3 regions of the Shewanella sp. 4t3-1-2LB genome follow, and region 3 is predicted to be linked to each of the others. Evidence: predicted binding sites of a transcription regulator. Region 3 holds the regulator's gene; each other region holds the start of a gene.
What was found. Region 3 encodes NrdR, which represses ribonucleotide reductase genes. Its sites were predicted from a motif close to AAACACNANATNTNGTGTTT; they were not measured.

Region 1 (10,873 bases), on a different contig from region 3:
AAGCCAACCTGACCATTGGCTCTAATTGGGTGGCGCAGACCTTTAATTGCTTATCCAACACCTTAGAAATGCCATTTAAAGACAACGACAACCTAGCCGATCCTATGGTGGGTTGGTCACCAGAACGTTGTATTCACCTTGGCGAAGCATCGTTAACTGCGATGTTGGCTGTTGTTGATCAATTGCGTTGAGGAATCGTGATGGCTCTGACAACGTGTCCCATATGTGATAAACGCATCTCTGATAAAGCGAAAGTCTGTCCTCATTGTCAGACAGCGCTCGATAGCGATACCTCCTCGGCCAAACGGATTAGGCAGATAGAAAAGTCTACCCGATTGATGACTCACAGCTTCATCGCCATGACGATTTTCATTGCCGGCGTTGTCGTCTGGTTCTGGGGCGGAGAAGTTGCTAGCGGTCCCCGCGCGATTGTTGGTGGGGTTTTGTTTGCTTTCGGTTTTGTGGGGTATCTGATTACCCGAGTACGTATTGTTCTGAATAAACGGAAACAGCTATGACAGATCTGTTGAAAGTCATTGATGAGATGCCGCTTGCAGTCTATGAACGGCTAAAAAATGCCGCCGAAACCGGTAAGTGGGAAGATGGTAGTAGCTTGTCTGAAGAACAGCGCGACTCTACCTTGCAGGTGGTGATGTTGTTTCAGCAGCGCCGTCTGCAGCAGCAAGAACATTTCACTATTGGCAGCGATGGCAACGTCATCGAGCTGTCGAAAGCTGAACTGAAAAAACGTTTCCGCGGCGATAACATTGCCCAATTCAAAGAAGACGAACTCTGATGTAGCAAAGGCCCCAAAGGGGCCTTTTTACTGGACAACTATTAATCGTTTGTCAGTTCGCCACAAAGATTTTGCTGCATCTTGTCGCGGATTTCGGCCACGGTAAGATTTTTCGAAAACAGATAATGCAGTTTTGCTAATGCCGCTTCTGTGGTCATATCGAAACCACTAACAAAGCCTGCTTCCGCCAACGCATTGCCAGTGGCATAACCGCCCATATTGACTCGCCCCTGACGGCATTGCGTCAGATTCACCAGCACAATACCGTTATCATTTGCTTGTTTCAGTGTCTGTAACAGCTCAGGGTTCTGCGGGGCATTGCCCACACCATAAGTTAACAAAATCAACGCCTTTACCGGTTGCTGCAGAATATTACGAAAGATCTCATTCGAGATCCCGGGATATAGCGTCACAATACCTATGGGCTGAGGATGAATATGGGTCACCTGCAATGGCTCACCAGTATAGTGGGCAATGGCGCCCGCTCGTAAACGGATTTTAATGCCCGCTTCCAGCAATAATGGAAAATTGGGCGAGGCAAAGGCATCAAAACCATCAGCATGGGCCTTGGTGGTGCGGTTACCACGGAACAATTTGTTGTTAAAAAACAGGCAAACTTCGGCCACCGGATAATTAGCGGCAATATACAGCGCATTGAGCAGATTGGTCTGGCCGTCAGAGCGCAGCTCTGATAACGGAATTTGTGAACCGGTGATGATGACTGGCTTCGACAAATTCTGCAGCATAAAAGAAAGCGCTGACGCGGTAAAAGCCATGGTGTCGGTGCCATGCAGGATCACAAAGCCATCATACTTATCGTAATTAGCTTCAATATCGTCAGCAATCATCTGCCAATGTGCGGGAGACATGTTGGAAGAATCAATCAGTGGCGAATACTCATGCAAAACAAACGCAGGCATCTCTTCGCGGAAGAACTCTGGCATGGAGTTAAGACATTCCGTCAGAAAGCCCGCTACCGGTACAAAGCCGTGTTCAGCTTTTTGCATACCGATGGTGCCGCCTGTATAAGCGATATAGATATTTTTTTTGGTCATCGGAGACAGCGATTGAGGGTACGTTAAAAATGAGAAGCAAATTATATCAATAAAAAAAAATAAAGCCCGGATAACCGGGCCTTATTGAAGTTTTTTCAATAACTGCAACTATCGCAGTAGAGGTACACGTTATTAGGATCGTCAAACGCCGCGAATTCCTCAGCAATCGAGGTCAACTGTCCAAGCAACTGCTGTGCTGCGCTACTATGTGCAATTCCGTTCGGTACCCAAGCGGCGACATTGGATAGTAACTTCTGCATAAAGAGCTGCTCTGGCGTCAATTCTTTTTCAATTACCTGGGTATCATAATTGGATAATCCGGCTAATTCTGCGGCTTTGGCAATCGCGGCATCTTCATCGCCTAGGTCATCTACCAAACCCAACTCTTTGGCTTTAACGCCAGACCAAACACGGCCCTGCGCGATTTTATCGACCTGTTCCAGTGTCATATGGCGCTCTTTTGCTACCAGTGAGATAAAATCCAAATAGCCACGCTCGATATGACGCTGGATCACCGCTTTAACACCATCCGACAAGGGGCGGGTCACCGACAGACTGGCCCACTCAGACGTGGCAACGCCGTCGGTATGGACTCCCAGTGCCGCCAGCGAATCCTCAAATGTGGTAAGCATGCCAAAAATGCCGATAGAACCCGTTAAGGTAGCCGGGTTAGCATAGATATAGTCAGCACTGGCAGAAATCCAGTAACCGCCAGAAGCTGCCAGACTGCTCATACTTACCACCACCGGTTTACCGGCAGCTTTCAGCGCCAACACTTCCTGACGGATCTGTTCTGACGCAAAAGCACTGCCGCCAGGGCTGTCGACCCGTAATACCACTGCCTTAATCTTGTCATCAAAGCGGGCTTTGCGCAGCAATGCAGAGGTACTGTCACCCCCAATGGTACCCGTAGGTTGGTTACCATTAAGAATATTGCCCTTAGCCACAACAATACCGATGCCATCATGAGGAATGATGGTGGGTTGCGGTGCAACTAAGGTGGCATAATCGTAATAGTCGACCTGTTTAAAGCTATGTCCCTTGCTGGCTTTGCCAACCAACTTAATCATGGCCTGACGGAACTCATCATCGGTTGCCAGCTTATCAACCCATTTCATGTTAACTGCCATTACCGCTGACTGGCCATCAGCGGCATTGAGCGCCTGCAGGTAATGGGCAGAATCAAGGCCAAAATCTGCAGGCTTAACGCCACGATTCTTGGCGGCGGTGGTCGTGTAAATATTCCAGATATCACTTAACAAGGCACTGTTGGCTTCTTTGGCGGCATCCGACATATCATCACGAATAAAAGGTTCCACTGCGGATTTGTAAGTCCCAACCCGGAATACGTGGGTGTTAACTTTGAGTTTATCCAGTGCCGACTTGTAGAACTGGCGATAACTGCTGAGGCCTTCAACAGTAACCATCCCTTGCGGATTCAGGTAAATGGTATCGGCGTAAGTAGCCAGCAGATATTGGTACTGATTGTAATAATTGCCAATAGCGATAATCGGCTTACCACTTTTCTTAAAGTCTTCAAGATGACGGCCTACGGTTTGAAGTTTAGTAATTCCACCGGGAGCCAGATCCGCCAGATCCAATACCAGCGCTTTGATGCGTTTATCGTTGGCGGCACTGTCGATAGTATAAAGCACATCATTGAGCAACAACTCACCATTGGCATCGCGGTCTTGACGCTGTTTCATCAGCGCATCTAGTGGGTCAATCTCTTGTTTCTGATCGACCAGACGGCCTGCCAGATTGAGTACCAGCGCCGAACCATCATCTACCTTGACTTCGTCATTACTGAACAACGCTACCACGAACGCGATCAGTAACAAAAAAAACAGTGGGAAGAACACTAAGTTCAGCACCAACTTACGAATAAAATTGATGACATTCCATATCAATATCAACGTATTTTTGGTTGTCAGAGGTTTCGCGGACATAACCTTTCCTTATTCCTTCGAGTAGGGCAATGCTAACCGAATTTTGGCCCTTGAGCGAAATACATTTGTAAATGATCTTATACATCCACCTAGTTAAAACATGACAATAATGTCCGCTTGAGCTTGAGTCAGGCTCGGGTTATGCTGGATTAAAACACACGTTTAAATAGGGTATTTGAATGGCGGTGCAACGGCGGATGCTGGAACCATTGGATCTTGGGTTTACCTGTATGAAAAATCGGGTAGTCATGGGGTCAATGCATACCGGACTTGAAGAGGAGAAAGGCGGCTTTGACAAACTGGCCGCTTTTTATCGTGAGCGGGCGCTAGGCGGCGTTGGTTTGATTGTCACCGGCGGCATTTCACCCAACTTTCGCGGGCGGCTCACGCCCAATGCCACACAGCTGAGTTTCCCTTGGCAAGTGGGTAAACACCGGATAGTCACGCGGGCCGTCCATGATGCAGGCAGTAAAATCTGTATGCAGCTACTGCATGCTGGGCGCTATGCTTATCATCCATTTTCCGTTGCACCTTCTAAACTGAAATCCCCCATTACCCCCTTTACCCCCAAGGCCATGTCCGCCCGGCAAGTGCGCAAGACTATCCGAGATTTCGGCAGTAGCGCCAGATTAGCGCAAAAGGCCGGATATGATGGTGTGGAAATCATGGGGTCAGAAGGCTATCTAATCAATCAGTTCATCTGCAGTCGCACCAACCAACGCACGGACGAATATGGCGGCAGCTTTGATAATCGCAGTCGCATTGCAATCGATATCGTTGAGGAGGTTCGCCGCCGCGTCGGTAGCGATTTTATCGTGATCTTTCGCTTATCCATGTTGGATTTGGTTGAGCAAGGCTCTAGCTGGGAAGAGGTGGTATTACTCGCAAAGCGGTTGGAAATGGCGGGAGTGACATTGATCAATACCGGCATTGGTTGGCATGAAGCCCGTATTCCAACCATTGCCACTAGCGTACCTCGGGCCGCATTCAGTTGGGTTACCGCTAAATTGCGACAAGAGGTGTCAATTCCGTTGATCGCCACTAACCGTATCAATATGCCCGCGGTTATTGAACAGATTTTAGACAGCGGTCAAGCCGATATGGTATCAATGGCGCGGCCATTGCTCGCAGATCCTGAGTTTGTCAACAAGGCAGCAGCAATGCAAGATGAGGCGATTAATACCTGTATTGGCTGTAATCAAGCTTGTCTTGATCACACATTCAAATTGCAGCGCGCCACTTGTTTGGTGAACCCTCGCGCTGCATATGAAAAAGAATTGAATTTTATAAAAGCTTATACGCCGAAAAAACTGGCGGTTGTCGGCGCCGGTCCTGCGGGAATGGCGTTTGCCGTGTATGCAGCGCAACGCGGGCACCAAGTCACACTTTTTGAAGCCCGTAATGAAATTGGCGGCCAATTTAATCTGGCAAAAGAGATCCCTGGTAAAGAGGAATTTAGTGAAACCCTACGTTACTTCCGTTACCAGTTCGCTCATCTGCAGGTCGAGCTTAAATTGAATACACCGGTTACGGCAGCGTTGTTGGCGCAGCATGATTTTGATGAACTGGTACTCGCTGCTGGCGTCATTCCCAGACAGCTGCAGCTACCAGGATTTGATAGCCCTAACGTGATCAGTTATCAGCAGCTATTACGTGGAGAAGCCCGTGCCGGTAGCAAGGTGGCCATTATTGGCGCCGGTGGTATTGGCTTTGATGTGGCACAGTTTTTAGGTGAAGCCGAGTCGGCCACGCTAAATCCCGCCAGATGGTACCAGCGTTGGGGAATAGACACCGCCTATCAGCAGCGGGGGGGACTGTTAACGGAAAAGGCAAGAGAAGCGCCACCACGGCAGTTGTGGTTGTTGCAGCGTAAACCGGGGACTCCTGGCAAAACACTGGGAAAGACTACTGGTTGGATCCATCGGGCCATGCTTAAGCTGCATGGGGTAGAAACGCTGTCAGGGGTGAGTTACCAGCGTTTTGATGATGAAGGTTTGCACATTGTGGTTGAGGGGAAAGAACGAGTGCTGCCGGTTGATACTGTGGTGGTCTGTGCGGGGCAAGAATCAAATCTGGCACTGCTGCCTGAATTGCAACAACTGGGTAAACCGCTGCACATCATCGGTGGGGCTAAACTCGCGGCGGAACTGGATGCCAAACGGGCGATCCGCGATGGTGCCGAGTTGGCAATGCGGATCTAGGTATCGGAAAGCTTCGCAGCAGTAGGGTCTTCCTTGCGGAAGACCCTACTGCTGGCTTTAAGCGTGCCGTTTTTCTCTCAGCAAGGGCATTTCCGCACCGTTGCAGGACAATTCAAGATCCAGATCGTCATTTGGCACACAGCAACAGGGCAAACACTCGTCTGGTGCCAGTTCCGCTAGCGGTTCGATAAGGTAACGCACTGAACCGCTACGGATCTTAGTCCGACAGCAACCACAGTAACCACTGCGACACTCAGAGAATATTCTGACTTTTTTCGCTTCCAATACCTGCAGCAACGTCTGTGACTGTTGCTGCCAGTTCCACAGCAACAGCGGTTCGCCTTGCAGCAACACTATTGGTCGCTTTTTAAAGATCAAAGTCTGAGAACTCATTTTCATCCACGGCTGAATCAATCTGTCCTACCAGATAAGAGGACACTTCCACTTCCTGTGGCGCTACTTGAACAGCGTCACTTTCTAGCCAGTTTTTCATCCACGGCAATGGATTGCTGCGCTCTGGATAAGGTAACGGCAGGTTGACGGCTTTCATTCGCTGATTGGTAATATATTCCACATATTGGATGAGGATGGTTTCATTAAGCCCAATCATTGAGCCGTCTTTAAAGAGATACTTGGCCCAGTCTTTTTCCTGTTCAGCCGCTCGCAGAAATAGATCATAAGCTTGCTGATGGCATTCTTTGGCAATTTCCCCCATCTCTGCATCATCACGCCCAGCTTGCATCAGATTGATGATGTGTTGGGTACCATTAAGGTGCAGCGCTTCATCACGAGCGATCAAGCGGATAATCTTGGCATTACCCTCCATGAGCTTGCGCTCAGCAAAGGCAAACGAACAGGCAAAGCTGACATAGAAACGAATTGCTTCCAGCGCATTGACCGACATCATGCACAAATACAGGGCTTTTTTAATGTCACGACTGGTCACAGAAAGTTGCTTACCGGCGATGGTAAACACGCCTTCACCATGCAGATGATACACTTGGGTCAGTTGGATCAGGTGGTCATAATAGTCTGCAATGTCAGTCGCTCGCTTGAGAATTTCCTGATTCACCACAATGTCTTCAAACACAACGGAAGGATCATTCACAATGTTGCGAATAATGTGGGTGTAAGAACGGCTGTGAATCGTCTCTGAAAAAGACCAGGTTTCAACCCAAGTTTCTAGCTCTGGCAATGACACCAGCGGCAGAAATGCCACGTTAGGTGAACGGCCTTGAATAGAGTCCAGCAGCGTCTGGTACTTCAGGTTAGACAGAAAAATGTGCTTTTCATGCTCCGGCAATTGCGCAAAATCAATCTTATCGCGAGAGACATCCACTTCTTCTGGGCGCCAGAAGAACGACAGCTGTTTTTCAATCAGTTTTTCAAACAGTTCGTATTTTTGTTGGTCATAACGAGCCACGTTTACCGGCTGACCGAAAAACATCGGTTCACGGGTGGCATCATTGGGTGTTTGACAGAAAATTGAATAAGCCATGTTTCATTCGTCCAAACAAAGGGGCCGACAGGCCCCGATTCACCTTAAATCTTACAAGCACCACCGGCGCAGCCGTCATCTTCTTTTTCAACACTGAGGTCATCGTGCCGATCAGAAGCACCATCACGGGTATTGTGATAGTACAGGGTTTTTACCCCAAGTTTGTAGGCGGTCAGCAAATCTTTGAGTAAGGTTTGCATCGGCACTTTGCCACTATCATATTTTGACGGATCGTAGTTGGTATTAGCTGAGATAGACTGATCGATAAATTTCTGCATGATGCCCACCAGTTGCAGATAGCCATCATTGCTAGGCATCTGCCATAACAACTCGTATTTATGTTTGAGCTTTTCGTAATCCGGTACCACTTGCTTCAATTGACCGTCTTTACTGGCCTTAACGCTGATCAAACCGCGAGGAGGTTCAATGCCATTGGTGGCATTGGAGATCTGCGATGAGGTTTCAGAGGGCATCAGCGCCGACAATGTAGAGTTACGCAAGCCATATTGCTTGATGTCAGCTCGCAGTTGTTCCCAGTCAAGATGCAAAGGTTCACTGCAAATTTTATCCAAATCACGCTTATAAGTATCAACGGGGAGAATACCCTGGGCATAAGTGGTTTCGTTAAACAGTGGGCAAGCGCCTTTCTCTTTTGCTAAAACCATAGAGGCCTTAAGCAAGTAGTACTGGAAAGCTTCAAAGGTACGATGGGTCAGGGCATTTGCACTACCATCAGAATATTTCACACCATGTTTGGCCAAGTAGTTAGCGAAGTTGATCACGCCAATCCCCAGCGTGCGCCGATTCATCGAGGCAGAGCGCGCAGCAGGAATAGGATAGTCCTGATAATCCAGCAGGTTATCAAGAGCGCGAACCGCCAGATCCGCCAGCTTTTCCATCTCTTCAAGATTTTCGATAGCACCAAGATTCAGTGCTGATAAAGTACACAGCGCGATTTCACCGTTAGCGTCATTAACATCATTCAACGGTTTAGTTGGCAGCGCGATTTCCAGACAAAGATTTGACTGCCGAACCGGCGCTACATGTGGATCAAAGGGACTATGAGTGTTGCAATGATCCACGTTCTGGATATAGATACGGCCAGTAGAGGCGCGCTCTTGCATCATCAATGAGAACAGCTCAACCGCACGTAAAGAGCGTTTACGGATAGCGTCATCCTGCTCATATTTAACATACAAGCGTTCAAATTCATCCTGATCAGCAAAGAATGCATCGTAGAGACCGGGAACATCGGATGGGCTGAACAAGGTGATATTTTCACCCTTGATCAAACGCTGGTACATCAGCTTGTTGATTTGGACTCCGTAATCCAAATGGCGGATACGGTTGTCTTCAACACCGCGGTTGTTTTTCAGCACCAGCAGTGATTCTACTTCCAAGTGCCACAATGGATAGAACAGGGTGGCGGCCCCCCCCCGTACGCCTCCTTGAGAACAGGATTTTACCGCGGTTTGGAAATGTTTGAAGAACGGAATGCAGCCAGTGTGGAAGGCTTCCCCACCGCGGATTGGACTGCCAAGTGCGCGAATGCGGCCGGCATTAATACCGATCCCAGCGCGCTGACTGACATATTTAACAATGGCAGATGAGGTGGCATTGATGGAATCTAGGCTGTCGCCACATTCGATAAGCACACAGGAGCTGAACTGGCGAGTCGGGGTACGGACGCCAGACATAATGGGGGTTGGCAGCGATATTTTAAAAGTGGAAACCGCATCGTAGAAATCTTTGATGTACTGCAGACGATTGTGACGCGGATAACCCGAAAACAGGCAAGCGGCTACCAGCATATAGAGAAACTGAGCACTTTCATAAACTTCATGGGTGACCCGGTTTTGTACCAGATATTTACCTTCCAGCTGTTTCACTGCGGCATAAGAGAAGGTCATATCGCGCCAATGATCGATATAGCTATCCATCAAATCCAGCTCTTCTAGACTGTAATCTTCTAGGATATGACGGTCATATTTGCCCATTTCCACCAGCTTGCTGACATGCTCTGCAAGTTTGGGTGGTTCAAACTGGCCGAAAGCCTTTTTGCGTAAATGGAAGATGGCTAAACGCGCGGCTAGGAATTGATAATCAGGGGCATCAGGCGAGATCAAATCTGCTGCGGCTTTAATGATGGTTTCATGGATAATCTCGGTGGGAATACCATCGTAAAACTGCAGATGCGCTCGCAATTCAACTTCGGATACCGACACATTAGCCAAACCGTCGGCGGCCCAAGTGATCACACGATGGATCTTGTCGAGATCAATATTCTCTCTTTCGCCACTACGTTTGGTGACTGTCATATTGCTATTCATTGAAGATAGGCCCTGGTTTTATCATTAATGACGATGGCGCACACCATCAAAACGTCCTTTGTACAACAATCCATCGGCAACTGCTGAACGCTGTATTTAGAGATTCTGAGCAGTCTTTCACTGCCGCATTATGGTATTGCGACTAGTGGCTAGGATTGTTACCTACACACAATATGTGGTGTTTTTGTATTTACAGAGTAACAAGATAGTGAGGCTAGCAACGTTTTGCAAGTGACGATTCGGGGCATATGTTGTGGATATCTCCCCATTCGTTCCCTGACAGATGCGACAAACGCCGTCAATATAGGGATTTGCGACTTTTGTTTAAAATACCAGCAATCAGATTTGAGCAGCGCGATTGCTAAAATATGCAGCGATCGTTAACGATCTATTACGCTGTCTCCGGTAAGAATTGCCGTTAAGTGTGTAGGGTGTTGCAGCATCATATCGGCATGCCACAGTTGCGGGTTATCGTTGGTATTAATGTAGCCCCACAGCGCTGCCGCCGATGGCATATTGGCGGCTTTGGCGGCAATAATGTCGCGCTCGGCATCACCAACGTACAAGATATTATCTGGGTGGGTTTGCAATTGCTGCGCTGCCAGCAACATCGGTGCTGGGTGTGGTTTGCGAAAACGGGTGGTGTCAGCACTGATGACCGATTGCAGTTGATCTAGCAATCCGAGTCTTGATAACAGCGGTTTAGTAAATATCGCCGGCTTATTGGTGACTACGCCTATCGCAATACTATATGTCTTAGCAATGGATAAGAGCTCCGCAAGCCCATCAAACAGGGTTGCCTCCGTACCATTAATAAGTTGATAGTGTTGTAACATTACCTCTCTGAGTGACTCCAGTCGTGGCTCATCTGCATGGGGTACCGCCGCTCTCAGCATCGCCAGTGAGCCGTTCGATGCCTGAGCGCGTAGCGCTGCATAATCGACAGCGCTTTCTATGGCGTTTTGTGCCAATGTGGCATGTACCGCCGCGATCAGATCCGGCGCGGTATCGACTAACGTCCCATCAAGATCAAACAGTAATGCT
Region 2 (10,873 bases), on a different contig from region 3:
TCACCACTGAGCGCGATGGCCGAGTAACCTTGCTGATCCAGTTTAGTCGCCAGTCTTTCAGTATCATCTCGGGTAGCGGTAAAAATCATTATCTGCTTGTGTGTCCCCGCTTTTAGTAGTGCCAGCAGCAAGGATTCTTTATGATCTAGATGGTCGCACAGATAGACCCGCTGATGAATGTCCTGATGGGTTTCATGACTGGAACCAATGGCCACATGCTCAGGCGAGTTCAGTAACTCTGCCGCCAGTTCGTGAATATCATCATGAGCCAGTGTGGCAGAAAACATCAAGGTCTGCCGTCGCCGATGATCAGCAGCCTGATGAATAGCGCGCAATTGCGTGGCAAATCCTAGATCCAGCATACGGTCTGCTTCGTCGAGGATCAGCAATTCCAATCCGTTAAGGTAAAGATGACGTTGCGCCAGATGATCAGCGATACGCCCTGGCGTTGCCACAATAATATGGGGATTCCTTGCCAGCGCCTTGGCTTGATCGTTGAAATTCTCGCCACCAAGAATGCTTACGGCTTTGAACTGAGTATTGGCCACCAATAGCCGTAATTGACTGTAAACCTGATTGGCCAACTCACGGGTAGGCAACAGGATCAAAGCGCGCGGGTCTTGTTTGCTGAGGGCGCGTGTCGCCATCAGCCTTTGCAATGCTGGCAACAAAAATGCCAGGGTTTTACCCGAGCCAGTTTGGGATGACGCCATCAAATCGTGTCCTGCCAGCGCTATCGGGATAGCACTAGCTTGGATCTCGGTTGGCTGATCAATACCCAAATGTTTAAGGGATTGCAGCAGGCGTTTATCCAACGAAAAATCGGAAAATTGCAAAGATTGTCTCCATAAAATTCAGCGGCGCGTATTATAGCGGTTTTTACAGCGTTAGGCAGTTTTCATGTTAGTTCTATTGGAATTTTCTGCCAGTCAGCATTTGATATGCTTGAGTTTGATTTTGTCACCCCGATAGAATGGGGGCGCTATAACCTTGCATGAGTTATTGCCAACGAGGAGAAACACACAGATGGAAAACGCTTCACCCATCATAGGTATTGCCTTGGGCAGTGGCGCCGCCAAGGGCTGGGCACACATTGGTGTGCTTAAAGGGTTGGCGGATATGGGGATCCATCCGCAAAAGATTGCCGGTTGTTCCGTTGGTGCTTTGGTCGGGGCTGCCTATGCTAATGACCGACTGGAAGAGTTGGAAGAATGGGTCTGCAGTTTTTCCAGCTGGGATGTGCTTGGGCTAATGGATATTAGTTGGCGCCGAGGTGGACTTATCAGCGGCGATAAGGTTTTCGATGCGATCCAGAGCCGGATTGGTGACTTGTTAATTGAAGATCTGAAAAAACCGTTTATCGCGGTTGCCACAGATCTGTATTCGGGGCAAGAAGTCTGGTTTCGTAATGGCGATTTACGGCAGGCGGTGCGCGCTTCTTGTTCGATGCCGGGCTTCATGTCGCCGGTGCGGCAGGGCAAACGGTGGCTGGTGGATGGTGCGGTGGTGAATCCTATTCCGGTATCTGTGGCGCGAGCGATGGGCTGTCAGGTGGTGATTGGGGTGGATTTACACGGCTACCGACGTGAAAAGCTGCAGGTGTTGCCCGTGAATGTGCAAGGTAAAAATACCCGCCAGGAAGTCGTGACAGCGACTGCAAAATCAGGCAACCACAATGACTCTGGCTTTATGGATCTGTTGGCAAAAGGGAAAGACTACATTGCCGGCCTCACCAACAAGTTCTCCTTGGGGAATAAAACTGAGCCCGGTATGCTGGCGGTGATGTCGCAATCGATGGATATTTTGGAACAGCGTCATAAACGTGCGCGATTGGTGGGCGATCCACCAGACTTCTGCTTGCTGCCCAAAGTATCGGAAATTGGGACTATGGAATTTCATCGCGCAGCAGAAGCCATTGCCGCTGGAGAAAATGCGGTCAAGCAATCAGCGCATTTAATTGATGCGGTATTGGGTGAGTTATAACACGCGATCCAGTTATACACAGCCGCCGGTTCGTATGACCGGCGCTTGTGTTTGGAGTCAGATATTTTCCGCGGAGTTTGCGTTACTATCGCTGACTGGCCATTGGGTCAAGTAGCAAATGGTCACAATTAGCTGACCGCAACAACAATTTCTGCCAAGTTACGACAGCCGTCCTTTTACATGATCCAGATCAATATATCCCTAGTGGTTTTGTAGCCTAATCTTACCACATATAGTGTTTAGCTAAAAAATGAGCACTATATATGGTGATAACAATGACAAAACGGAGTGAAGATCATGCCAGTAGTGATAAAGAGGGATGGGTGCCGTACCCAATTCGATGAAAACAGAATCCGGGATGCGGTGCTGGCAGCCTCGACGCACTGTGGTATTAACGATGTCGACTATGCTGCAACTGTCGCTGCCGTTGTCTCTGCGGCAGTGAGAGAAAAACCAGAGGTTGCTATCCAAGAATTGCAGGACCGAGTAGAAAACCTGCTGATGGATGGCCCCTATAAAACTGTTGCTCGAGCTTATATCGAATACCGTCACGATCGTGACATCTGCCGGGAAACCGGTAGTAAACTGAGCCTAGAAATCCGCGGCTTAGTGGAGCAGACCAATACTTCACTACTGAACGAAAATGCTAACAAAGACGCCAAAGTCATTCCAACTCAACGCGACTTGTTGGCCGGAATTGTGGCAAAACACTATGCCAAGCACCATATCCTGCCCAAAGACGTGGTGGATGCCCATGAACGTGGCGAAATCCATTATCACGACCTGGATTATGCACCTTTCTTTCCGATGTTCAATTGTATGTTGATCGATCTGGGTGGCATGCTGAACCATGGTTTCAAAATGGGTAATGCGGAAATTGAAACCCCTAAATCTATCTCTACCGCCACAGCGGTGACAGCACAGATTATTGCGCAGGTAGCCAGCCATATTTATGGCGGTACTACCATCAACCGTATCGATGAAGTATTGGCACCTTTTGTGACCAAAAGTTATGAAAAACATATGGAAGTGGCGCAAAAGTGGGGTATCGAAAACGCGGCAGCTTACGCTGAAGAACGCACTGAAAAAGAGTGCCACGATGCCTTCCAGTCGCTGGAATATGAAGTCAATACGCTGCACACTGCCAATGGCCAGACTCCCTTCGTTACCCTGGGGTTTGGATTGGGCACTAGCTGGCAGTCGCGTCTGATCCAGCAGTCAATCCTGAAAATCCGCATGGAAGGCTTGGGGAAAAATCATAAGACTGCGGTATTCCCGAAACTGGTATTTGCCATTCGCGATGGCGTTAACCATAAGCCCGGTGATTGCAATTATGATGTGAAACAGTTAGCGCTGAAATGCTCTACCATGCGCATGTACCCAGATATCCTGAACTACGACGAAGTGGTACGGGTAACCGGCTCCTTCAAAACGCCTATGGGATGCCGTAGCTTCCTCGGTGCCTACGAGCAAGATGGCCAGTTACAGCATGAAGGCCGCAATAACCTGGGGGTGGTTAGTCTTAACCTGCCACGGATTGCACTTGAAGCAAAAGGCGATGAAAAAGCTTTTTACCGGATACTGGATGAACGTCTGGCGATTGCCCGCAAAGCGCTGGATACCCGCATTGATCGCCTGAAAAATGTCAAAGCTCGGGTGGCTCCAATCCTGTATATGGAAGGCGCCTGTGGCGTGCGTTTGCAAGCGGATGACTGCATTGCGGATATCTTCAAAAACGGCCGCGCTTCTATTTCACTCGGTTACATTGGTGTGCACGAAGCGATCAATGCCCTGTATGGCACTGCAACCCATGTTTATGACAGTGAACAACTACGGCAAAAGGCGGTAGATATAGTGGCCTACCTAAAAGCGGCTACCGTGCGCTGGAAAGAGGAAACCGGCTATGGTTTCAGCCTGTACGCTACACCTAGCGAAAACCTCTGTAACCGCTTTGCTAAACTCGATGCAAAAGCATTTGGTTTAGTGCCGGGGGTAACTGATAAGGGCTACTATACCAACAGTTTCCATCTGGACGTGGAAAAGTCCGTTAATCCTTACGATAAAATCGACTTTGAACAACCTTATCCAGAGGTTTCGAACGGCGGCTTCATTTGCTACGGTGAATATCCGAATATGCAGCACAATAAGGAAGCGCTGGAAAATGTCTGGGACTACAGTTACAGCCGTGTTCCGTACTATGGTACCAATACACCGATAGATGAATGTTATGACTGCGGCTTTACCGGTGAATTCAGTTGTACCAGTAAAGGCTTTGTCTGCCCGAAATGTGGTAACCATGATCCCGCTCGCGTCTCGGTTATCCGCCGTGTGTGTGGTTATTTGGGAAGCCCTGATGCTCGTCCGTTTAACCAGGGTAAACAGGAAGAAGTCAAACGCCGCGTTAAACATCTCTGAGCTGACACAGGTGCGCCCATCGGGGCGCACTGGAGGGCAAGTACCATGAATTATCATCGTTATTATCAGGTCGATGTTGTTAATGGCCCCGGAACGCGGTGCACGTTGTTTGTTGCTGGCTGTGAACACCAGTGTCGCGGTTGTTATAACCAGTCCACATGGGATCCGCGCTCAGGTCATCTATTTGATCAGCCAATGGAAGATCAGATTATCCATGACTTGAACGATAACCGTATTCATCGGCGAGGATTGTCTTTATCGGGCGGCGATCCATTATTTCCTGGCAACGTTCCGGCGGTGTTGCAGTTAGTGAAACGGGTTCGGCAAGAGTGCGAAGGCAAGGATATCTGGTTATGGACCGGTTACAAACTCAATGAATTAACTGCCGCGCAACGCGCGATATTGCCTTATATTGACGTGTTGATTGACGGTAAATTTGAACAGTCGCTGGCAGACCCTTCACTGCTGTATCGCGGTTCCAGTAACCAGATAGTGCATCATCTGCACGAGCGTCAGTGATGACGTGAGGTTTAATCGGCTATATCGAACAATAAACTTCATTTTTTGCGTCTGCAAAACACTGTCGCGGTGGTTGGAAGTTGCTATACTGCCGAACCAGCAGATTCAGCTAACGGTAAACTCCCGGCAGTGTTATCTGGGTAATCCCAAGCCAATGCCTTCGGGTATTCCTATCCGTTGTGAAACAGCCTAAAATGGCCCGCTTGAATCAATGTATATGTAAAGTCTCTTCAACGAGAGACATTAACCGTCTCATGATCTGAGAGCAGTAGTTAAGGTTAATTCATGTCAATTAAATATATCGCCACCGCCAAGTTGCCCACTCCCTGGGGTATTTTCTCTATGCACGGTTTTGAAGACAGCGAGACCGGCAAGGAACACGTGGCGTTAACCTTTGGTGAACTGAGTGCCGATGAGCCTATGCTTGGACGTATTCACTCTGAATGTTTGACCGGAGATGCGTTATTCAGTCTGCGTTGTGACTGTGGCTTTCAGTTGCAAACCGCGATGCAGAATATTGCGGCTGAAGGTCGTGGATTTATTCTGTATTTGCGTCAAGAAGGACGCGGTATTGGTTTGTTGAACAAAATTCGCGCGTACGCGTTGCAGGATCAAGGTGCCAATACCGTTGAGGCTAACGAGCAGCTCGGATTTCCGGCGGATATGCGTAAATACGATATGATCGCGCCGATGCTGGAAAAAATTGGAGTGCACAAGGTGCGTCTGATGACCAACAATCCGCGTAAAATGAAAGCGATGAAAGATTTCGGGATGGAAGTGGTAGAACGTGTGCCGCTGCAGGTCGGTAAGAACCGCTATAACGAGTTTTATCTTAAAACCAAGTCACACGAATTAGGCCATTTGATCCCCGATTCCTATTTTGAGGAACACCAGGATTAACTGTTGCTCAATTGTCAACTTTAAGGCCGGGATCCCGGCCTTTGTTGTTTTTGCGCCCCATCAATCAACTGTGCGCAGAGAACACCTAATAACCGAGATACCCACTTTTGACGCCAATGCTTCCTGACCGACAACCATGTCATGTTTGGCTCACGCCGGACAAGTGGTAACTATTCCGCTGTCGATAGCAATATCCAGTGTTGCTATCTGTGGGAAAAATAATGTTGCTTGCTAGGCCTGATGTCAGCATCTGTGTGTATAACTGCGCTTGGTGCGAACGAGGTGTGAACCTTTACACTTGCAATCTTTTCTTGGTCGTTATAGATCATGAAAAGCCATGTGCCGAGGACTGCCGCATGACGCAATATCGTTTAGAAAAAAGGAACATAATTGCAAGAATCAATATGGAAATGCCAATTTATTGAGGATATATCCAAGGTTCCTGCCACCGCATGGGATGCCTGTATGGCCTCGACTAATCCATTTACCCATCACGCGTTTCTGCTAGCGTTGGAACTGAGTGGCAGTGTGGGAGGGGACAGCGGCTGGCGCCCATATCATCTGTTGTTATACCGTCATCAGCAATTAGTGGCCGTGATGCCGCTATATCAAAAGTCAGATTCTTGGGGCGAATATGTGTTTGACTGGGCTTGGGCGGATGCTTATCAGCGCTATGGTGTGGCCTATTACCCTAAACTGGTGGCGGCCATTCCATTTACCCCCATCAGCGGTAAGCGCCTGGGTATTCATCCTCAGGCTGCGGCTTATGCTACAGAGATATATCAACGGGTAAATCATATTATTGCGCAACAGTTATCGCAGTTTTCCTCTTGGCATGGCTTGTTTTTAGTGCCAGTTTCCTGTGAACAATGGCAAGGTGCCAGTGGTTTAAAATTGCTGCGCCGTGAAGGGTGTCAGTTTCATTGGTTCAACCGTAACTATAATGATTTTTCAGATTTTTTGGCGGCACTTACGTCGCGTAAGCGTAAGAGTATTCTCAAAGAGCGCGCTAAGGTGCAGCATCTGCATTATCACTGGTTTGACGGCGCGGCGGTCTCTGCTGAACTGTGGCAGCGTTTCTATTACTGCTACCAGATGACATACCTGAAGCGTGCCGGTCATGGCGGCTATCTGTCTGGCGATTTCTTTGTGAAATTAGGGCGCTTGTTGGCGGAGAACGTACGTTTGTTGTTGGTGTGTCGCGATAATGAACCGCCAGAACAAGCAGTTGCTGCTGCGCTGTATCTCACCGACGATCGACAACAAGTACTCTACGGCCGATACTGGGGCACTTTACAGGATGTGGATGGGCTGCATTTTGAAGCCTGCTATTATCAGGGAATTGATTACGCCATCCGTCATGGTTTTAGCTGTTTTAACGCGGGGGCTCAGGGCGAACATAAGCTAATTCGGGGTTTTGAGCCGGTGATAACGCTGTCACTGCACGCGATTGCGGACGAGGCTTTTTGCCAAGCTATTGAGCGTTTTTGTGAACAAGAACGGCAACATAATCAACAATACTTCAGTGCTATGCAGGCGGCGTTGCCGTTCAAGCAGCAAGTGGCTGACTAATCAGCGACGATCAGCACTTGCCGATAATCCAGATGATGCATGATTTCCCGTAGGATCAACAGTGCCGCATAAGCCTGTTTGCTGGTTTGCAAATTGTCGGTCGTGGTTGCGCGTCCCATCGATAACCACGCATAGCGAGTGAACAACTGCTCTACCTGTTCGCGGCTGAACTCCGCCATTCCCTTATCCACGTCAAATAATGCCGCATGCAGCTTGTCGGCACTGATCAGTTTTCGGCCACCACTAGTTAGCACCAAATTGCGCATCAGTTCATCTTCAATACAGTTGATTGCATGGTCCAGTTCCGGTTCACCAGGAATATCGTGCTGAAAATAGTCATTAGCAAGCTGTTCGACGCCGATGTGAATGTCATGGGATAAAATGCCGAACTCGATTTCTTTCGATTGTGGCTGGGGCAGTGGCACAAAGGTGGTGCTGTTTCGCCCCAGATGCACCAACACGCTTTCGTTTTGCGGTAGCCGATGTTGTATTGCGGCAAGTTGCGTATCCAGATTCTGCTCTTCAACAGTATACATAGGTTTCATCTTATGCGGGTGACGTGAGCGCTTTGTGTAAATCATGGCGCGGATACCGGGATCATGAAACCTGTGACCGCCAAAATCCAGTACAAAAACGGTTTTTAGTGGCTTGCTTGCGAGCCATATTTGCTGAAATCCGGTCTGAACCGCTGATAATCGCTAGATTAGAGTAATCGTTTACACTTTATAAATTTATTAAAAAACAATAATATATATTTTCTGTTACCTGATTTTAGACTTTTGTATAGTAAACGTTTACCTTATGCTGCGGTAGATTTGTCTTCGGTGTGGACCTCTGCACATATATTTACAAGTAAAAGCACCGTGCCTGGCGTGATTGGGGATTTTTCGCCAAGTATCTGAATTTCCAGAAAACAAGAACTATTGCCTGCCTAAGAAAGGGGTAAAAATGAAACGACAATTCAAATTGAGTCTGACTGCATTTGCAATCGCTCAATGCTTGTCTCTGGCATCTGCACAAGCACAGGAAACAGTACAAGAACAACAAGCCACCACAACCAATAACGCTCAGAAGGTTAAACCTAAAGACACGGACAAACAGCAGAATATAGAAGTACTGACGGTCCAAGGCTTTGGTGCCACCTTACAGCGTTCCTTACAGAACAAAAAACTGGCGGACTCTACCGTAGAAGTGATTTCCGTAGACGATATCGGCCAGTTACCAGATGTGACTATCACGGATGCACTGGCGCGGCTACCGGGGATTGCCGCTGAACGTGACCGCGGTAATGCCAGTACCATCTCTATTCGTGGTTTGGGGGAACGGCTGAACTTAGCCACCATGAATGGCCGTGAAATCGTGAGTGGCGAACCGAGTCGCAGCGTGCGTTTTGAACAGTTCCCCGCTGAACTGATCAATTCGGTAGAAGTATATAAAAGTCCACTGGCCAGCAATATCGAAGGGGGTATTGCTGGATTGGTGAACATGAATTTTGTCAATCCGCTGGATAAAGACAAACGCCAGGTGAATGTCAGTGGCCATGTTATGGATTATCCGATGGCCGATGATATCCCAACGGCTGATAGCAAGGGTTATCGCACCAGTTTCAGCTACGTGGACCCGATTGCTGACAATTTTGGTGTGGCATTTGGTGTCGCTTATCAGGATCAGCCATCGATTCAACGCGATGTGACTTCTTGGTCTTATAACAAGCTGACAGCGGAGCAAGGAGACGTCAACGGTGACGGTATCACCGAAGCGGCCCCCTGGGGCGCACAAACCGCCACTAAAGGTGGTACTAACAAGCGCCTTGGCGCGATGACCGTTTTACAGTGGTTGCCGACCGACCGCCTGCAACTGAAATATGACCTGTTTTACTCCAAGTTTGATATTAAAGAACGTGAAGATCAGATGTGGTTTGACGGCTGGGGTAACTGGGGAGGCGGAAGTAACTGGGGATATCAAAACTCTTCTCATCCCACGCAGATAGTGACCAAAGCGGATGGCTCGGAGCAGATCACCGCTGGTGGTGTTAAGCTTTGGCGAGGTGATGATAGTAGCCCGATTAGTGCTAATAACTCGACTTGGTTCCAGAAAAATGAGTTAGTGAGTACCGGTCTGAATGCGGAATGGCAGGGCGATGACTGGACCGTGGTTGCTGATGTCGGATATTCCGAAGCGTCTATCAAATCCCGTTGGGTTAACATCTCATCGCTATTTTGGAACGATAGTCTGGGGACTCCTGGAATTGATGTTGGTTGGGATGCCACCGGCGATAAGCTAGGAATTACTACCGATTATGCTTTGGATAATAGCAGCGATTACGGACTCAACTACTTGCAGGTAGATAACGACCGTATTCTAAAAGACGATATGATCAATGCGCGGCTGGATTTCTCGCGGATGGTGGAGTGGGGCATCATTGACAAAGTCAGCTTTGGTGGGCGCTGGGCTGATCGTGAGAAAGATAATGATGTGGTGAGTTGGAAGCAGACCAACCCTAGTGCTGCCAATGTAAACTCATCTTTTTATGGCCTGGGTAGTGGTTACAATGTGCCGGTGATGTACACCATCAATAATTGGTCTGAAGTAGTCGACAGCGCTTTTGGCGGTATCGACAGTCGTAACGATCATGCCAAGCTCACCAGTGATTATTTGGATAACTGGAATGTGCAGGAAACCAATAAGGCCCTGTATGTGATGTTTGATCTCAGGGGCGAGCTTGGTCGTATCCCTTACACCGGTAATATTGGTGTGCGTTATGTGCGTACCAACTCTACCTCCAGTGGTTTCGATCAGGTGCCGAATACCGGCACAGTCACTCCGGTGTCTTTTGACCATGATTATGATGAAATTCTGCCCGCGTTGAACCTGCGTTTCAGCGTTACGGAAGATTCACAGGTTCGCTTGGGACTATCTCGCGCCATGTCTCGACCACCGCTGGTGGAGATGCGTTCTGGATTGGGGTTGAATAAGTCTTCTACGGTAAATAGCGCTTCCAGCGGTAATCCTAATCTGAATCCGTTTATCGCCAATCAGGCGGATCTGGGTTACGAGTACTATTTTGCTGAAGATGCCGCCTTTACAGTGCAATTGTTCTTCAAGGATCTGAAGAAACATATCGGCGAGTCCACCAGTACCATTACCGTGGACGGTGAACAGTATCAACTGAATGCACCGGTCAACGGCGATGGTGGACAAATCCGTGGCTTTGAAGTGCTCTATCAACAGGCCTTTAGCATGCTGCCTGAGCCTTTTGATGGCTTAGGTGTCTATGCCAACTATAGCTATACCAACAGCAACGTTAAGGAATTCCAACCCGTAGATAATCCGTTGCCATTGGCGGGATTGTCAAAAAATGTGGGTAATCTGACGCTGTGGTATTACAAAGCTGGTGTGGATGCCAAGGTGTCTTACAACTACCGCAGTGAATACACTCGCGTGGGGAGTTGGGATCCAACCGAGATATACACCATTGGGTCAG
Region 3 (10,873 bases):
CGGAGATCATGGGCGCGGTTTTGCAGTGGTTGCCACTGAAGTACGGACGCTTGCCCAGCAAACGGCAGAATCAGCGAATACTATCAAGAGCATTATCGAGCAACTGCAATTAGGCGCGCAAAGCACGGTAAAGTTGATGCAGCAATGTCAGCAGCAAATGGATACTGATTTACAACAAAGCGCCAAAGCAGAAGCCTGTATGGACGATATTCGGCAGTTGATTGTTACGGTCAGCCGCAATAGCGAACAGATTGCTAGCGCGGCCACGGAGCAGCAAAGTACCACTGAACATATCGCCGAGAACCTGCAACAAATTGCCGCAATCACCGAAGACAATTATCAGGGGATCAGTGGTTTTGTCAGTGCCAGCCAGCATCTGGAACAGCTAGTACAAGCTCAGGGGGAGCAGGTACAACAATTCCGTTATTGAATCGCTTAATCCGTTGTTAATTATTTCCTGCCATTCTCTTTCGCCTTAATTGACAATGCGCGGGGTTGCCAGCCATTGTTTTATCGGTATTATATACATTAATGAAAATCATTCTCATATAAATTATGTCAGGAAGTTGGCGTCAGCGGATTAGTTTTCGCATTCATCAGTGGCTGGGGCTTGCCAGTGCGCTAGTGTTGCTGATTGTGGGAGCAACCGGGGGGTTATTAGCGCTAGAGGATGATATCACCGCTATTTTGCCCGGGCCGGAAATAGCCGCTGGGCAGTTGTTACCTATGCCAGTGCTTGCCCCAAAGCTGCAATTACCGGGTAAAACACTGCAACGTATTTATCTGGAGCCGCAGGTGCAACGTCCAGGGCGGGCACTTTATCAGGATCGCCAAAGTAAACAGCGGGAATGGCGCATTTTTAATCCTTATACTGGCGAAATCCTTGGGGCACGCCCGGCTATCAGTGAATTTTTTGCCGATGTTATGGCATTACATCGTTGGTTGCTGCTGCCCAATTCTATCGGCAGTGTGATTACAGGCACTGCGGCATTGATGGCAATTATTCTGTTAATTGCCGGCTTTATCCGGCGAGCGCCGGATCGGCTCAGCAGTATCAAGGACTGGCTGTGGTGGAAACGTGGTAGCAAAGGTCGCCTAGCGCTGTGGCAATTTCACGCGCTCTTAGGCACTTGGCTGTTTATTCCTATCTTTATCATGGCAGTGACGGGGCCGTGGTTTGCTTTTGATTGGTACCGTAGCGGCCTCAAGCAGATGCTGGGCTCACCGGAACCACCAACTATCAAGGCCGATGCGAACATAAGCGCCGATGCCGATGCGGTCTGGCGCAGCTTTTTGACCGTCAAACCTGATGGCCGTTATGCCCGTTGGTATCTGCCCCGTGAAGCCAATGGCGAAGTGCGGGTGCGTTATCTGGAGCCGGATGCACCTCATTCCAGAGCGTATTCTGCGCTGACATTTGATGCGGCTGGTCATCTGTTACAGCAGCAACGTTATGCCGATCTCCGTGGTGGCGATTACCTGTTAGCTAACATGTATGCCTTCCATACCGGCAGTTATTTTGGGCTGCCGGGGCGGGTGATTTGGTCTTTGTCAGGGTTAGCTTTCGGCTCTTTTGCAATTACCGGTATCTGGCTGTTTTTTAATCGGCGGGCGCGTCCTAAAGAACAGGCCAGTGGCACGGCGTCGACCCTGATCGCCTATGCCAGCCAGAGTGGTACTGCGGCAGCGTACGGTCAGCGACTTAAGCTCTGGTTAGAACAGCAAGGACAGGGTGTACATCTGCGTGCTATGGCAAATATGCAACCTCAGGAGTTCGCTGCCTATCGTCAGGTGCTGCTTTTGGCCGCCACTTATGGCGAAGGGCAAGCGCCTGACAGTGCCTTGCTGTTCCAACAGCAGTTAGCGGCCGCTGCCGTGAAACTCAACCATGTCAACGTCGCGGTGCTGGCCTTTGGGGACCGCCAATATCAGCAGTTCTGTGCGTTTGGCCACTGGTTAGCACGGCGTTTCAGTGAACTCGGAGCCGGTACTCTGTTGCCGCTTCAGGAAGTGGACCGTGGTGCAGAGCAAGCGTTGCAGCATTGGAGTGATGCGTTGGCCCAGACGCTAAAGTTGGAGCATGCGTCATTGGCTGCAGATAGCTGGCAATCTGCTACGCTGCTACAAAATCGCTGTCTCAATCCCGGCAGCGACAGGCCCGTGCACCAGGTGCAATTAGCACTGCAAGGTAACTGGCAGGCGGGCGATATTCTGGAGGTTTTACCGGTATGGTCAGAATCCCAGAGTCGCGATTATCTGCAACAGCAAGGGCTGGACGGCGATGTTATGGTCAGTACCCACGCTGGGGTTATGCCGTTATGGCAGGCTCAGGCACAATATCTAGAAGCCCCAGTGGTGACGGTGACTAAGCGCGAGTTAACTCCCCAGGCATATGTCAATGCGGCAACACCACTGGGGGCCCGCAGTTATTCGATTGCCAGTATCGAAAATCCGTTACAGCTGATGGTGCGACATGTGCGCAATGCTGATGGTATTGATGGCCGTGCGTCTGGAGCGCTGGCGACAGCACCCGTTGGCAGTGAGTGGCAGGTACGCTTGAAACCTCATAGTAATTTTCATTTACCTCCGGCCGATGTGCCTTTGATATTACTGGGCGCAGGTACCGGACTCGCGCCTTATTTAGGCTTTTTAGCGCAGCGGCGTAAACAAGGTTTTAAAACACCAGTATGGTTGCTATTTGGTGAGCGTTACGCCGAACAGGATAACTACTATGGTGCTGAATTACAGGCATTTAGGGCGGAAGGGCTGCTGACCCATCTGGACTTTGCCTGGTCACGGCCTAATGGACGATATATACAGCAGTGTTTATTGGCAGAGGAAGACAGGTTGCAGCGCTATTTGGCGGCGGGGGCTCATCTTTATGTTTGTGGTGCCATAGCAGGGGTTGGTGCCGGGGTACAACAAACACTGGTGCAACTGCTGGGTGAGCCGCAACTATTGCGGTTGCAGCAGCAAGGCCGTTATCACCGCGATCTCTATTGAAATATCTCAGTTGCTAACGGCATTACTGCACGGTGGCTGTTGGCACCCACCGTGCAGCACTGTTCTGAGCCATAAATCCATTAACTGTTGTTTTTGCTTACCCGGTTTTAGCACGGCTATGTGATTGCCTTGTTGCTGATATTGTTGCATTTGCAGACTATGTAATTGCGCTGGTCAGCTACGCGAAATCACCTCGAATACAGGGAGATTGGCGGTCGTCATGCAGTTGCAGTTTCATCGCACGATAAAATGCCTGGGGTGCTGCTATCACCGCGGGGGGCGTTTCGGCTCAGCTATCCGATTGGCCACATAACTGGCGCAGCCGGTAAGCAGTGTCAGTAGCAACAATGGTGATAATAACGCTTTCATATCTGATGTTTATCTTTAAACGGTATCTCAGGGTTTCCTGATACAGGCATTGCTGTTAGGGTATTGCAAGCCATTGGCTGACGCGTTAAAAAACGACTGTTGCTGTTCGCAAAGTGAAACACTGTCATCTTCCAGCAGAAGGATTTTCATCACCCTCTGCGCTGGGATTGTGATGCAGAGCAGAGTAGAATACGCGCAACCCTACCGATAAGACTGTCCAGCTGGAGTAACCAATGCTGAAGAAGAGTATGAACATCGCCGATTATGATGCGGAGCTGTTCCAGGCTATTGAAGATGAGAACCGTCGTCAGGAACAACACATTGAGCTGATTGCTTCTGAAAACTACACCAGTCCGCGGGTCATGCAGGCCCAAGGCTCGCAGTTGACCAACAAGTATGCCGAAGGCTACCCCGCCAAGCGTTACTATGGTGGTTGTGAGTATGTGGATGTAGTAGAAAACCTCGCGATTGATCGCGCTAAACAGCTGTTTGATGCCACTTACGCCAATGTGCAGCCGCATTCAGGTTCGCAGGCTAACTATGCCGTTTATATGGCGCTGTTGCAGCCTGGCGACACCGTATTGGGGATGAATCTGGCCCACGGCGGTCATCTGACACATGGTTCTCCGGTTAACTTTTCTGGCAAGCTGTTCAACATTATCCCTTACGGTGTGGATGCACAGGGCAAGATTGATTACGCCGAACTGGAAACGTTAGCCTTAGAACATAAACCTAAGATGATCATCGGTGGTTTCTCGGCTTATTCTGGTATCGTTGACTGGGCCAAATTGCGTGAAATTGCCGATAAAGTCAGTGCATTCCTGTTTGTGGATATGGCACACGTTGCTGGTCTGGTGGCCGCGGGTGTTTACCCAAGCCCAATCCCACACGCACACGTGGTGACTACTACTACCCACAAAACATTGGCGGGGCCGCGCGGTGGTTTGATCCTGTCTGCTGCCGATGATGAAGATCTGTATAAGAAACTTAACTCCGCGGTATTCCCAGGATGCCAGGGTGGCCCTCTGATGCACGTGATTGCCGGTAAAGCGGTGGCCTTCAAAGAAGCGTTGGAACCTGAATTCAAAGCTTATCAGCAGCAGGTCGTGACCAACGCCAAGGCGATGGTAGAAGTGTTCCTGGAACGTGGCTACAAGATCGTGTCTGGTGGCACTGACAACCATCTGATGCTGGTGGATCTCATCGGTCGTGAACTGACCGGTAAAGAAGCCGATGCAGCCCTTGGTCGTGCCAATATCACCGTTAACAAAAACTCTGTGCCTAATGACCCACGTTCACCTTTCGTGACTTCCGGTATCCGCATTGGTACTCCCGCCATTACTCGCCGTGGTTTCAAAGAAGCAGAAGCCAAGCAGTTGACTGGCTGGATCTGTGATGTGCTGGACAACGCCAGTGATGAAACTGTTATCGACACAGTGAAAGCCAAAGTGCTGGAACTGTGCGCCCGCTTCCCTGTTTACGGTTAACCTTTTCAGGGAGATCGATTAAACTGGCATGGCCGCTGCATTCAGCGGCCATTTTTGTTTATGTTCCGTTAAAAAACGGTCCCGTTGACTTGCGCAGGAGGCATGATGCATTGTCCATTTTGCAGTGCGACCGATACCAAAGTGATTGATTCAAGGTTAGTGGCTGATGGTCATCAGGTTCGCCGTCGGCGCGAGTGCACCCTATGCCACGAACGTTTCACCACCTTTGAAAGTGCAGAGTTAGTCATGCCTCGTGTCATCAAACGCGATGGTTCCCGCCAACCGTTTGATGAAGACAAACTGCGGGGCGGCATGTTACGTGCGGCCGAAAAGCGCCCGGTGTCCATCGATAAAATCGAAGAGGCTATCAACAAGATTAAATCAGCATTGCGCGCTACGGGTGAGCGCGAAGTGACCTCCGAGATGATTGGTAACCTGATGATGGATCAACTGATTGAACTAGATAAAGTCGCTTATATCCGTTTTGCGTCTGTGTATCGCGCGTTTGAGGATGTCTCGGAGTTCGGCGAAGCTATCGCTAGTCTGCAGAAGAAGTAATCATGTGGTCAACTACTGATATTGCCATGATGAGCCGTGCCATTATGTTGGCACGCCGTGGCCGCTATACCACGCGCCCCAATCCCAATGTTGGCTGCGTTATCATTGATAGTCACGGTGCAATTGTCGGTGAAGGCTGGCACCAACGTGCGGGTGGTCCGCATGCCGAAGTGCACGCTTGGCGCATGGCAGGTGATAAAGCCCGAGGAGCCACCGCCTATGTCACGCTGGAACCTTGCAGCCATTACGGACGTACGCCGCCCTGTGCCAAAGGCTTAATTGAACATGGTCTGCAACGGGTGGTGATTGCCATGACCGATCCCAACCCGCAAGTCGCTGGGCGTGGAATTTTCATGCTGCAAGATGCCGGTATAGAAGTCGTCAGTGGTCTGATGGCGGATGAAGCTAGACAGCTGAATCCAGGATTTTTGTCACGAATGGAACGCGGTCGTCCTTATGTCACGCTGAAGTTGGCGGCAAGTCTTGATGGTAAAACTGCCTTGGCTAACGGTGAGTCAAAGTGGATTACCGGCCCGGCAGCCCGGCAGGATGTGCAGCGGCTGCGGGCATTAAACTGCGCCGTTATTACCGGGATTGAGACAGTATTGGCGGATGATCCGTCAATGAACGTGCGTTACCAGGAGTTGGGATATTTACAGCAGCAACTTGGCGAAGATGAGCTTATACAGCCCTTGCGCGTGGTGCTGGATAGCGCGTGTCGGATGCCGCTCAATGCCCGTCTACTGCAGTTATCTGGCGCGGTGCTGCTGGTCAGCTGCCAGCCATATCCTGCGGAATTTTGCGAGGCGCTACCAGCACATGTGCAGTGTGTGCAGCTCCCCGGTATCGATGGCCGTGTGGACTTAGCTGCATTGTTGCAATATCTGGGTAAAAGCTGCAATTCGGTACTCGTCGAAGCAGGCGCAACCTTGTCTGGTGCTTTTGTGAGTTGTGGCTTGGCTGATCAACTCATCCTGTATCAAGCGCCCAAAATACTTGGGGCGGCAGGCCGTAATCTGTTGCAGTTGCCGCCATACCAACAGTTGTCGCAAATCCCAGCCTTACAATTAATTGAACAACGGAAAGTCGGCGTTGATAATCGTCTGACGCTGAAAATAGGGTACTAATCATGTTTACCGGGATCATTGAAGCTGTCGGGCATCTTCGGCGTATCGAACGTCGTGGTGATGATATTCGTTTGACCGTAGCCAGCGGCAAGTTGGATTTAAGCGATGTGCAGTTAGGTGACAGTATTGCCACCAATGGCGTGTGTTTGACCGTGGTGGAACGTTTAACCGACGGCTATGTTGCCGATATTTCGGCGGAAACTGTTAGCCTCACTGGCTTCAATCATTACCAGGTCGGCCAGGTGGTAAATCTGGAAAAAGCGGTGACCCCCAGCACCCGCTTAGGCGGACATCTGGTCAGTGGGCATGTGGATGGACAGGCGCGGGTAGTGGAAGTGACTGCTCGCGGTCAGGCTACTGAATACTGGCTGGAGGCGCCACAGGCGTTGGCGCGTTATATTGCTCACAAAGGTTCAATTGCCATTGATGGCGTTAGTCTGACGGTTAATGAAGTTAACGGTGAGCGTTTCCGGCTGACCATCGTGCCGCACACGTCTGGCGAAACTACATTGCCACTATTGAAAGTCGGCGATAGCGTGAATCTGGAAGTGGATCAGATTGCGCGCTATCTGGAGCGGTTGATGCAACAGACTGCAACCGTGCAATCGACAGCGGGCGTTTCGTTAGCGCAACTCGCCAGAGCCGGATTTATCCGCTAGCAAGTCGCATTTTTCTGGTTATGCACTGGAGCTTGGCCGAATACCGGTTAGAATTCATCACACTTAATTACCGCAAAGCCGTGCCGTGCATGGCTTTTCGGAATGTAACCTGAAGTTTGTACATGGGGTTGTATCATGGCGTTACACAGTATTGAAGAGATCGTCGAAGATATTCGTCAGGGCAAAATGGTGATCCTGATGGATGATGAAGACCGGGAAAACGAAGGTGACATTATCATTGCCGCTGAGAAGATCACCCCGGAAGCCATTAATTTTATGGCCCGCTATGGCCGAGGGCTTATCTGCCTGACCTTGACCAAGGCACGCTGTCAGCAGTTGCATCTGCCTTTGATGGTTCGCGATAATGGTGCCCCTTTTGCCACCAACTTTACCGTTTCCATTGAAGCAGCCGAAGGCGTTACCACTGGCATCAGTGCTCATGACCGTGCCGTAACTGTGCAAAAAGCGGTTGCCAAACATGCCAAACCTTCAGATGTAGTGCAGCCAGGTCATATCTTCCCGTTGATGGCGCAAGATGGTGGTGTATTAGTGCGCGCGGGTCATACCGAAGCCGGATGTGACTTAGCGCGTCTGGCAGGATTAGAACCTGCCGCGGTGATTGTGGAAGTGCTTAATGAAGATGGCACTATGGCTCGGCGGCCTCAGTTAGAGGTGTTTGCTCAGACGCATGGCATTAAAGTCGGCACCATTGCGGATTTGATTGAATACCGCAACAACACCGAAACCACCGTGATCCTAGAAGGTAAATGCCAGTTGCCCACCCGTTTTGGTGAGTTTGAACTGCACGCTTTCCGCGACACCATTGATAACCAACTCCACTATGCGATGGTGCGTGGCGACATCCAGGATAACCTGCTGGTGCGGGTACATCTGCAAAATACCTTCCATGACCTGCTGTATTCCGAACGCGATGAGGCTCGCAGTTGGCCGCTGGATAAGGCGATGTCGCTGATTGGCAAAGAGGGCGGCGTGATGTTGCTGCTAGGCAATCAGGAACCGATGGCCGATATTATTGCCAAGGTGAAAGCCTTTGAGGCCGAAGACAAAGGTGAACAACTGCTGCCTCCACGCCTCAAAAAAACCTCACAACGGGTCGGGGTCGGTTCTCAGATCTTGGCAACCCTTGGCGTTAAACGCATGCGTTTACTGAGTTCAGTGAAGCGTTATCACTCTTTGGGTGGTTTTGGACTGGAAGTAACGGAATATATTCCGGACGACACCGACGGTAATTAAACGATATTTCGTAAATCTCAGCGGCGCAGGTGGGGATTGCATGCTATCATAGCGCCAATTTTTGCCCTTAGCTGGGTGCTCTTTAGTTTAGTTAGGTAACGACATGAACGTGGTTCAAGGTAATATCGAAGCAAAAAATGCCAAAGTGGCAATTGTAGTGTCCCGCTTTAACAGCTTTATCGTGGACAGCCTGTTGGAAGGGGCACTGGATACACTGAAACGTTTTGGTCAGGTGAACGAAGACAACATCACTGTGGTGCGAGTTCCTGGTGCTTATGAGTTGCCGTTGACCGCGCGTCGTGTTGCTGCCAGCGGTAAGTTTGATGGCATTATTGCACTGGGTGCGGTGATCCGGGGTGGTACACCACATTTTGACTTTGTTGCCGGTGAATGCAACAAAGGTCTGGCGCATGTAGCTCTGGAATTTGACGTGCCGGTCTCTTTCGGCGTGTTGACCACTGACACCATCGAACAAGCGATTGACCGTGCTGGCGTCAAAGTTGGGAACAAAGGCGGAGAAGCTGCGCTGAGTTTGCTGGAAATGATCAACGTGCTGCAACAGCTTGAGCAACATCTGTAACGGGAAATAGCATGAAACCTTCTGAGCGCCGCAGAGCCCGCCGTTTAGCGGTACAGGCCATGTACTCATGGCAGTTGAGCGGGAACAATATTGCAGACGTTGAACACGAGTTTCTGACCGAGCAGAACATTGATGGGGTTGATGTGCCCTATTTTCGCGAGTTATTTGTTGGTACAGCTGGCAAACAGGCTGAGTTGGATAAGCTGGTGACGCCTTATCTGGAACAGCGTCCGTTGGATGAAGTTGATCCGATCGAAAAAGCGATTTTGCGACTGGCTGCGTTTGAACTGAAGTACCGCAAGGATACCCCGTTCAAAGTAGTGATTAACGAAGCCATCGAACTGGCGAAGACCTTTGGTGCGGAAGACAGCCATAAGTTCGTTAACGGTATTCTGGATAAGCTAGTTAATAGCAAGTAATTGCGGGACTCGATAAACGGTATCTTCGGGTACCGTTTTTTTCATTGCCAGACGGGAGGTCGGCGACGGCCAGAGTAACAATGAAAGAATTCCAACTGATAGAACATTACTTTACCGGCCAGAGTCAGCATCGCAAAGATGTGAAACTAGGCATCGGTGACGATTGTGCGCTGGTAAAACCAGCAGAAAATAAACTGCTGGCGATCTCCACTGATACGCTGGTGGAAAATGTACACTTTTTACCACAAATGCCACCGCAGGCGTTGGGCTATAAAGCGCTAGCGGTCAATCTGTCAGATCTGGCGGCGATGGGTGCAGAACCCGCTTGGATGACACTCGCGCTTACCATGCCAAGCGCCGATGATGTGTGGTTGCAGGGCTTTGCTGCAGGCTTATTTGAAGCGGCTGATTACTATATGATTTCGCTGGTAGGTGGTGATACTACTCGAGGCCCGAAATCCATCACCATTACCGTACATGGGCAGGTGCCGGAAGGTAAAGCACTGACCCGTAAAGGCGCTAAACCCGGCGACTGGATCTATGTCACCGGGACTTTGGGTGATTCTGCTTTGGGGCTGGATATTCTACAGGGCAGGCAAAGCACTAGTAATGAGCACCGCGAATTTCTGATTAATCGGCACTACCATCCGTCACCACGAGTGTTAGCTGGGCAATCGCTACGTGGCCTGGCGTCCAGCGCCATTGATCTTTCTGACGGGCTTAATTCCGATATCCGTCATGTACTGAAGGCATCCGGTGTCGGGGCGGTGATCGATGTGGAGAAATTACCGTTATCACCAGCAATGCGTGATAGCGTGACGCTGGAAACGGCACTTAATTATGCGTTGTGTGGCGGTGAAGACTATGAGCTGCTGTTTACTGTGCCAGAAGCCCAGCGGGGAGCTTTGGATACAGCGTTGAGTCATGCCGGGGTACGTTTTACCCAAATAGGTCAGATCCAGCCAATTAACAAACTCAAATTGCAGTTTAAGGGTGAAGAGTTTGTACCAACGCAACGTGGGTTCGAGCATTTCCAATGAGTTTTTTTTCTAAAGACAAGACACTGGCAGCGCTTAGTCTGCGCAACCCTATCCATTTTCTGGCACTGGGTTTTGGCAGTGGTCTGGCGGCCATCGCTCCTGGCACTTTTGGTACCTTGGCTGCCGTGCCCTTGTATCTGTTGCTTAGCTTGTTGCCATTATCGACCTATGTCATTGTCACCCTTATTGTTTGTGTCGCAGGGATTTATATCTGCGACAAAACCTGTCGTGATCTCGGTGTGCATGACCACAAGGCGATTGTCTGGGATGAAGTCGCAGGTTATCTATTGACCATGCTGGCGGCTCCTGTCGGCTGGCAGTGGCCGTTAGTCGGTTTTGTGCTGTTCCGCTTTTTCGACATCGTCAAACCCTGGCCG

Region 1: the regulator NrdR is predicted to act here: its motif matches at 9,994-10,013, upstream of nrdA (class 1a ribonucleoside-diphosphate reductase subunit alpha).
Region 2: the regulator NrdR is predicted to act here: its motif matches at 2,236-2,255, upstream of nrdD (anaerobic ribonucleoside-triphosphate reductase).

Annotation. Positions count from the first base shown of each region.
Region 1 is NZ_JAFNJD010000001.1:278,620-289,492, forward strand. Features, by position in the region: gene J3L11_RS01215 (M14-type cytosolic carboxypeptidase) at 1-191, shown strand, start outside; gene J3L11_RS01220 (zinc ribbon domain-containing protein) at 201-518, shown strand; gene J3L11_RS01225 (DUF1315 family protein) at 515-796, shown strand; gene ansA (asparaginase) at 838-1,851, opposite strand; gene sppA (signal peptide peptidase SppA) at 1,947-3,800, opposite strand; gene J3L11_RS01240 (NADPH-dependent 2,4-dienoyl-CoA reductase) at 3,980-6,001, shown strand; gene yfaE (class I ribonucleotide reductase maintenance protein YfaE) at 6,059-6,394, opposite strand; gene nrdB (class Ia ribonucleoside-diphosphate reductase subunit beta) at 6,369-7,499, opposite strand; gene nrdA (class 1a ribonucleoside-diphosphate reductase subunit alpha) at 7,544-9,829, opposite strand; gene J3L11_RS01260 (HAD-IA family hydrolase) at 10,210-10,873, opposite strand, start outside.
Region 2 is NZ_JAFNJD010000040.1:10,782-21,654, reverse strand. Features, by position in the region: gene J3L11_RS14250 (DEAD/DEAH box helicase) at 1-836, opposite strand, end outside; gene rssA (patatin-like phospholipase RssA) at 1,027-1,983, shown strand; gene nrdD (anaerobic ribonucleoside-triphosphate reductase) at 2,281-4,398, shown strand; gene nrdG (anaerobic ribonucleoside-triphosphate reductase-activating protein) at 4,444-4,917, shown strand; gene ribA (GTP cyclohydrolase II) at 5,203-5,817, shown strand; gene J3L11_RS14225 (peptidogalycan biosysnthesis protein) at 6,208-7,389, shown strand; gene J3L11_RS14220 (hypothetical protein) at 7,386-7,925, opposite strand; gene J3L11_RS14215 (TonB-dependent receptor) at 8,338-10,873, shown strand, end outside.
Region 3 is NZ_JAFNJD010000012.1:29,302-40,174, forward strand. Features, by position in the region: gene J3L11_RS06440 (methyl-accepting chemotaxis protein) at 1-430, shown strand, start outside; gene J3L11_RS06445 (PepSY domain-containing protein) at 556-3,003, shown strand; gene J3L11_RS19520 (hypothetical protein) at 3,400-3,522, opposite strand; gene glyA (serine hydroxymethyltransferase) at 3,606-4,859, shown strand; gene nrdR (transcriptional regulator NrdR) at 4,965-5,417, shown strand; gene ribD (bifunctional diaminohydroxyphosphoribosylaminopyrimidine deaminase/5-amino-6-(5-phosphoribosylamino)uracil reductase RibD) at 5,420-6,544, shown strand; gene J3L11_RS06465 (riboflavin synthase) at 6,547-7,203, shown strand; gene ribBA (bifunctional 3,4-dihydroxy-2-butanone-4-phosphate synthase/GTP cyclohydrolase II) at 7,339-8,457, shown strand; gene ribE (6,7-dimethyl-8-ribityllumazine synthase) at 8,561-9,037, shown strand; gene nusB (transcription antitermination factor NusB) at 9,049-9,456, shown strand; gene thiL (thiamine-phosphate kinase) at 9,537-10,496, shown strand; gene J3L11_RS06490 (phosphatidylglycerophosphatase A) at 10,493-10,873, shown strand, end outside.